2 regions of the Paenibacillus lentus genome follow, and region 1 is predicted to be linked to the other one. Evidence: riboswitches for the same ligand, from Rfam matches in the RefSeq annotation. Region 1 holds a riboswitch; the other holds the start of a gene.

Evidence for each region. A riboswitch is a leader RNA that binds a small molecule or an ion and turns the genes downstream of it on or off. The one in region 1 is predicted to bind S-adenosylmethionine.
Region 2: it holds a riboswitch for S-adenosylmethionine, as region 1 does, so the genes downstream of both, EIM92_RS08750 (methionine ABC transporter ATP-binding protein) here and metA (homoserine O-acetyltransferase MetA) in region 1, are expected to answer to the same signal.

The regions. Positions count from the first base shown of each region.
Region 1 is NZ_CP034248.1:4,442,581-4,446,171, forward strand. It holds gene EIM92_RS20130 (aminotransferase class I/II-fold pyridoxal phosphate-dependent enzyme) at 1-917, opposite strand, end outside; gene metA (homoserine O-acetyltransferase MetA) at 937-1,872, opposite strand; SAM riboswitch class I at 2,007-2,130, opposite strand; gene corA (magnesium/cobalt transporter CorA) at 2,570-3,505, shown strand.
Region 2 is NZ_CP034248.1:1,957,522-1,961,112, forward strand. It holds gene EIM92_RS08740 (COX15/CtaA family protein) at 1-870, shown strand, start outside; gene EIM92_RS08745 (Cthe_2314 family HEPN domain-containing protein) at 1,014-1,730, shown strand; SAM riboswitch class I at 1,845-2,005, shown strand; gene EIM92_RS08750 (methionine ABC transporter ATP-binding protein) at 2,152-3,168, shown strand; gene EIM92_RS08755 (methionine ABC transporter permease) at 3,168-3,591, shown strand, end outside.

The DNA of each region.
Region 1 (3,591 bases):
ACTCTAAAAGAGAAGATGCCCGTGTTGCCGCTCGATTGGGCATTTTGAATCTCATAACCAGGGTGATCCGGCAGTCCGGGATAGAAAACTTCCGTTACCTGCGGATGATTTTGCAAATGCTTGGCTATGGCAAGGGCATTGCTTTGATGGCGTTCCATACGCAAAGCCAGCGTCTTCATTCCCCGCATAAGCTGATAAGAATCGGTCGGGCCAAGTACCGCTCCGATTGAATTGTGAAGAAAGGCGATTTCTTCTGACAGTTCCTTTCCTTTGGAAACAATCAGGCCAGCCAATACATCATTATGTCCGCCCAAATACTTTGTAGCACTGTGGACGACAATATCGGCGCCAAGCTCGATCGGGCGCTGGAAGAACGGAGTCAGCAGCGTATTGTCGACGATGGTCACAAGACCATGGTCACGGGCCCACTGGCTAACCGCTCTAATATCCGTAACCATCATCAGCGGATTCGTCGGCGTCTCGATAAATACCGCCTTTGTGTTAGGCTGTCTGGCCTCTTCAAGCGCACTTAAATCGTTCGTATCCACATAGGATGCGGTAACTCCATATTTCGATAGTACCCGCTCCAACAAACGATAAGTACCGCCATATAAATCAAGCGAAACGATCAAATGATCGCCGCTAGCGAACAAAGTGAACACGGTCTGCAATGCCGCCATGCCGGAGCTGCAGGCAAAGCCCGCATCCCCTGCCTCCAACGCAGCCGCTGCTTCTTCCAACACCGCACGCGTTGGACTCTTTGTCCGCGAGTAATCGAATCCAGTACTTTGTCCCAACCGTGGATGCCGGAAAGCCGTTGCCTGGTATATCGGATAGTTCACTGCTCCGGTAACCGGTTCCTCAATTGAACCGATCTGTGCAAGCACACTCTCAATACGGTACTTTTTCTCTGACATATCATAATCCCTCCGCAACCTATATATGATAAATGAGTCCGCCCTGTTGATCGATGTCATAGGGCGTTTCTTGATACACATAGTAGTTCAGCCAATTGGAGAATAATAAGTTAGCATGGGACCTCCAAGTAGATTTCGGGGGACGTGACGGGTCATCGTTGGGGTAATAGTTAACAGGAATCGCAATATCTAGCCCTTTAGCCACATCGCGATCATATTCCCATTTCAATGAGCAAGGATCATATTCGGAGTGTCCCGTTACGAATATTTGCTTGCCGTCTTTCGTCGCTACGAGATAAATGCCCGCTTCTTCGGATTCAGCTAAAATATCAAGCTCCGGCACCTTCTCAATGTCGCTGCGTTCAACGTCCGTATGCCGCGAATGAGGTACTTGGAACACCTCATCAAAGCCTCTAAGCAATTTGACATTTGGAATGTTCACTGTATGCGGGTACACACCGAAGCATTTTTTCGCAAGAGGAATTTTTCTAACCCCGTAATGGTAGTATAAACCAGCTTGGGAAGCCCAACAAATATGCAGGGTTGAAGTGACGTGCGTCTTGCTCCACTCAAAGATCCCTTTCAGCTCTTCCCAGTAGTTTACTTGTTCAAATTCCAGTTGCTCGACCGGGGCGCCCGTAATGATCAATCCGTCAAAACGCCGTGACTTGATTTCGTCGAATGTCTTATAGAACATTTCAAGATGCTCAGCCGGGGTATTTTTGGATATATGGGAACGCGGATGGAGAAGGACGATTTCCACCTGCAATGGTGTATTCCCGAGCAAACGTAAAATTTGTGTTTCGGTTGTCTCCTTCGTCGGCATGAGGTTCAGGATGGCGATTCGCAGCGGACGTATATCTTGTCTGTAAGCCCGGGACTCATCCATAACGAATATGTTCTCATTCTCCAGTATTTCTTTCGCCGGTAAGTGATCAGGAACTTTAATTGGCATACTCTCTTCAACTCCTTCTCTGAACAAACATTGTCGTGTGCGTTGTCATCCTATCGTAGAAAGCGACGGCATTCTATACAAGAAAAACCTTTCTCAGTTAGAGAAAGGTCTTCATTATAATTATGAATGCGCCTCTCTCATCTCTCAGAGACCGCAAGCGCTCCCGCTTGACGGTTCTGCAAGAATTAGCACCGTACGATTAAATCGCCGGTTGCCGGGTATCATCGGGCCAGTCCCTCCACCTACTCTTGATAAGATTTCGCCATATTTAATTATTCATGGAACACTTCAGTTCCCTGAGAACACTTTAATGTATAAAGAGACTTCCGTCAAGAACCCAGCGGTAATCACCTTCCGCCCTTTTCCTTCATAAGCTGAAAAATAGCCCTGCATATATAAGAATGGCTTGATCATGCCAAATGTCTAGGGTTATACTAGACAAGTGTTAATTAACAATAAGGCAAAGAGGTGAAACCGATTATGGAAGGCGACCCGAGTCCGCAGAGAACTGCCCCACAACAACAATGTATAGGAAACCGATCAGCAGAGCGCTCACGGATGATTTGGGGCTCTTTCGTTTTCGTTTCCCGGTGTTTTATAAAAACGCCTTTTTAGGCGTTACCGGCTGCTGATCCTTTTCCTATGCTTGCTAGAGCATATAAATCCGACAGGATTGGGGAAAAGGAGAGTGGAACCATTGAAGATTCGTCATGTTAAAGACGGCGTATTTACAACGGTTGATAATGTGGAACTGACAACCACAGCACCGAAGGAAGGCTTTTATTGGATTGATGCGGACGGTGAGGATCTCAAAATTTTGCAGCCGCTATTCTCCCTGCATGACTTGGCTGTAGAGGATTGCTTAACGGAGGAAGAGCAGCGTCCGAAAATTGAAACGTATGATAACCATTATTTCATTGTCGTTAACAGCATCCGCTTCGATGATGAAGAAATCTTCCTACGAGCCTTGAACATCTTTCTCGGCCGACATTACATTATCACGGTTACTAAGCAAAAGATCAACGAGCTACGAGCAGTTAAACCGATCTTGTGGGAGCAGGAAGTAAGCGAGCCTGACCGCTTCCTCTACTTGCTCATTGACCTTGTCGTGGACAACTACTTTACGGTCAGCGACCGGATCGAAGTGAAGATCGAGAAGCTAGAAGAGGATATTCTGATGCATACAAAACGTTCCCATCTTAGCGAAATTATCGGTCTGCGAAGTGAAATATTGTGGTTGAAAAAGATGCTGGGGCCGCAAAAAGAAGTTATCAATATTTTAAATAAAAAGGATTTGCGTTTGATCGATGATCAATTACAGAAGTATTTCAGCGATATTTATGAGAACGCCGTGAAAATCTCGGAGAACTTCGAGACGTTCCGCGAGCTGATGGGCAACTTGCGAGAAGCCTACCAATCCTCGATCGCCAACCGGGCGAACGAGATTATGCGTGTGTTCACCGCAATCACGACGATATTCATTCCGCTGACTTTAATTACAGGTATATACGGAATGAACTTTGACCATATGCCTGAGCTGCACTGGAAATATTCTTATTACGTGGTGCTTGGGATCATGATCGTTCTCGGCGCAGGAATGTATTACTTGTTCCGCAAGCGGGACTGGATTTGAGGGTTGATCCTAGGACGAAAGCTTCCGATTGTCGGATTATAGCTTTCGTCCTTCTCTTTAAGACCAACTCTAGGCTTCAGCAAGTC
Region 2 (3,591 bases), 2.5 Mb from region 1:
TCGGGACTTGGCTGTGGTAATGAGTGGCCGCTCTGTCATGGAAAGTTCGTTCCGGCGCATACGGTAGCATCCTTGATTGAATACTCGCACCGGGCGGTCAGCGGTGCTGCCGGGCTGCTTGCCGTGGCGGCGTTTGTAGCGTTTTGGAAGTATCGCAAAAACCGTAAAGACCTACAGATGTACGCATTACTGGCTCTTATTTTCGTCATGGTACAGGCATTCATGGGAGCGATGGCTGTCGTCTATCCGACATCCTCAGGGGTTATGGCATTGCATTTCGGTTTCTCGCTGATTGCCTTTGCCAGCTCTATCATGCTTGTGCTTGGCATCCGTGAGGATGAAGTCAGACAGGGAAAATCCGCTTCAGTTCCGGTCGTGCGGGTGTCAAAAGCTTTCCGTAATCTGGTATGGGTGATAACTGCCTATACTTATGTTGTCGTGTATCTTGGGGCATACGTAAGCCATACGGATTCTGCTGGCGGCTGCCTCGGCTGGCCGCTTTGTAACGGGCAGTTGATTCCTGAACTGTCGGGCGGGGTCGGCATTGCTTTCCTGCACCGCGTGGCGGCTGCATTGCTGTTGATTCTTATCGCCATCATGGGGCATATCGCTTATTGGAAGCACCCCGCTAATCGCGAGTTGCGGACATTGGGGTTGGCCGCGACGATCCTTTCGGTGATTCAAGTATTAACGGGAGCCAGCATCGTGTTTACTGTGAATAATTATCATGTTTATTTATTTACGTCATTGGCTCACATCGTCGTTTTGGCAGCTCTGTTCGGGGTTTTATCTTATCTATGCGTACGCACCTGGCAAATGAGCCGTTTGCCAAGCGAGCAGGGGCAGGCGTTTAACTCTTTGGAGTCTTAACCCGTACTTTAATGAGATGATTTTTTTTTTGTGGTAGGTCAGCAGTTAAGTGGCGTGCTGTTCATGCCTGGAGGGCTCATGAAACGTTCCAAATTGTGATAAAATAATAGCTGTACGATCATCCAGGGAAGCGAGGAATAGGTATGCTGCGGTCATTGCTTGGCGAACCTCCCAGACAGAATGAAGGAATACTGGCGGATACGATGGACGCCATTTTAAAAATGATAAGGATCCTGCAGAAAGAAATAGAGCGGCATCGAGATCCCTCGCATGATTTACGCAAGCTTGAAATTTGGATTTATGGCTTAATCTCTTCTCTAGATGAGCTTGAACAGTGCAAGTATGCGGCTAATTATTTTCGGCGCAAGGTCACCCATGACTATTTAGAGGATATGCCCGCCGCAGAAAAGGGTGATTATGCCAGGTACGTCTATTTTTACAAGGATGGATTCATTCGGGTGTTTTCTATATTGGATAAGCTCGGGACGGTATTGAACGAGTTGTTTGAGCTGAATACGTCTAAGGTGAAGGCGCACTTTTCCTATTTTACGGTGCTTCGTCAGTTTCGTTATTTGAAGGTGCATCCAGAACTAGCGGATCAGTTGTTCGACATTAAGGACAAACATAAGGAATCAATGAGCATACTGCGTCGTCGGCGCAATACGGAGATCCATTATATGAATGCAGAGATGCAGGATGACTTGTGGCAGCGTCATCAGGGGCTGGATGGCAAGGTGGAGCTTGAGAATCTCGACAAGCATCTGAATGATTTGGAACATGGATATTCGATGGTTTGCGAGTCCCTGCATACGGTGTTTACTTATACGAACCAAAGATGGAAAAAAGTTAAACAGAGTTAGCGCATAGATAATATAGTAATTTCCTTTGACAAACGAGAGGAAAGAATCTATACTCTATTTCTATAGAATAGTTTCAGAAAGATTTCATTGCTGATCTTTCATCAATTTCATATTTTCTTATCAAGAGAGGCGGAGGGAAAGGCCCGATGAAGCCCAGCAACCGATTTGTAAAGAACTGCAGCTTGGATCGCTGCATCTTTAGCAAATGTCATGGTGCTAATTCCTTCAAGATCGCGTAACGTGGCAACGCGCAGGGCGGTTTTGGTAGATGAGAAGGCATTGTCTTTACGTAAAGAGAGCCCTCTGAATCTGCAGGGCTCTTTATTTATTATTCGCATAAATAAATGATTTGATTGGGTATGAACATGTAGGAGCGAAAATATGCTTTGGCGTCATTATGATGAGACGGGAGGATACTAGCTTGATTGAACTCAAACAGCTCACCAAAACTTACGGCAACAAGAAAAAAGCGACCACTGCCTTATCTGGGCTGAACCTTACCGTGAACAAGGGAGAAGTATTCGGGGTCATCGGTCATTCCGGAGCCGGTAAAAGTACGCTTATCCGCTGTATCAATTTGCTGGAGCGTCCAACAGAAGGGGAAGTATGGGTAGGTGGGGTGGAGCTGACTAAGCTGAAGCGGCGAGAGCTTCAAATGCAGCGCCGGAAAATCGGTATGATTTTTCAACATTTCAATTTACTGTCCTCCGCCACTGTATATGACAATATCGCTTTTCCTCTAACGCTCATGGGCGTCCCCAAAAAGCAAATAGCGGAAAAAGTGAATGAACTGCTTGCGCTTGTTGGATTAACAGAACACCAGAAGAAATATCCTGCTCAGTTATCCGGGGGGCAGAAGCAGAGGGTAGGAATCGCCCGGGCGCTTGCCAGCGACCCTGACGTGCTGTTATGCGACGAAGCGACCTCTGCCTTGGACCCGCAAACGACGGATTCGATTCTGAATCTGCTGCTGGAGATAAACCGTAAATTTAATCTGACAATTCTGCTGATTACGCACGAGATGCATGTGATCCAGCGAATTTGTGACCGAGTTGCCGTCATTCATCAGGGCGGTATCGTGGAGGAAGGCCCGGTCACTGAGGTGTTTCTGAAGCCAAAGCATGCGGTTACGCGTGAATTCATCAGTCGGGAGCTTGCCGGAGAAGAAGGCTTTAAGCAAGTCACTTCGGTTCCGCTGCCTGCTTGGGCAAGATTGGTGAGAATTACGTTCCTGGGCGCAAAGACGTATGAATCGGTGTTGTCTCAGGTTGTAAGAGAGACGGGAGTTAATTTTGCCATACTGCAGGGGACGATCTCCACAATTAAGGATGTCCCGTATGGTCAATTGACGGTTTCCTTCGAAGGCGATAATGCCAAGGTGGATGAGACGCTGAAGCTGTTGCGGGAGCGGGATCTTGATGTGGAGGTGATCGGGTAATGGGCGATTTGGATTTCTCCAAAATCAATTGGGATGAAATGCGCATTGCCACAGGCGATACGCTGCTCATGATGGGCTATGCGACTTTCTTTACTTTTCTGATTGGCCTGCCGCTCGGAATTATGCTATATAGCTTTTCGCGATCCAATCACTGGCTAATCGGTCTGCTCTACAGAATATTATCGATCATCGTTAATATTGTCCGATCTGTACCGTTTATCATCTTGATCGTAGTCCTGATTCCATTTACCCGGATGGTCGTCGGGGTATCGATAGGGGTTCAGGGGACGATTCTGCCGCTCGTGATCGGAGCTGCTCCGTTCTTTGCGCGTCTCGTCGAGACTTCATTGCGTGAAGTTGACCGCGGTGTGATTGAGGCCTCTCAGGCGATGGGAGCATCCCCGCTGCAAGTGGTTCGCAAGG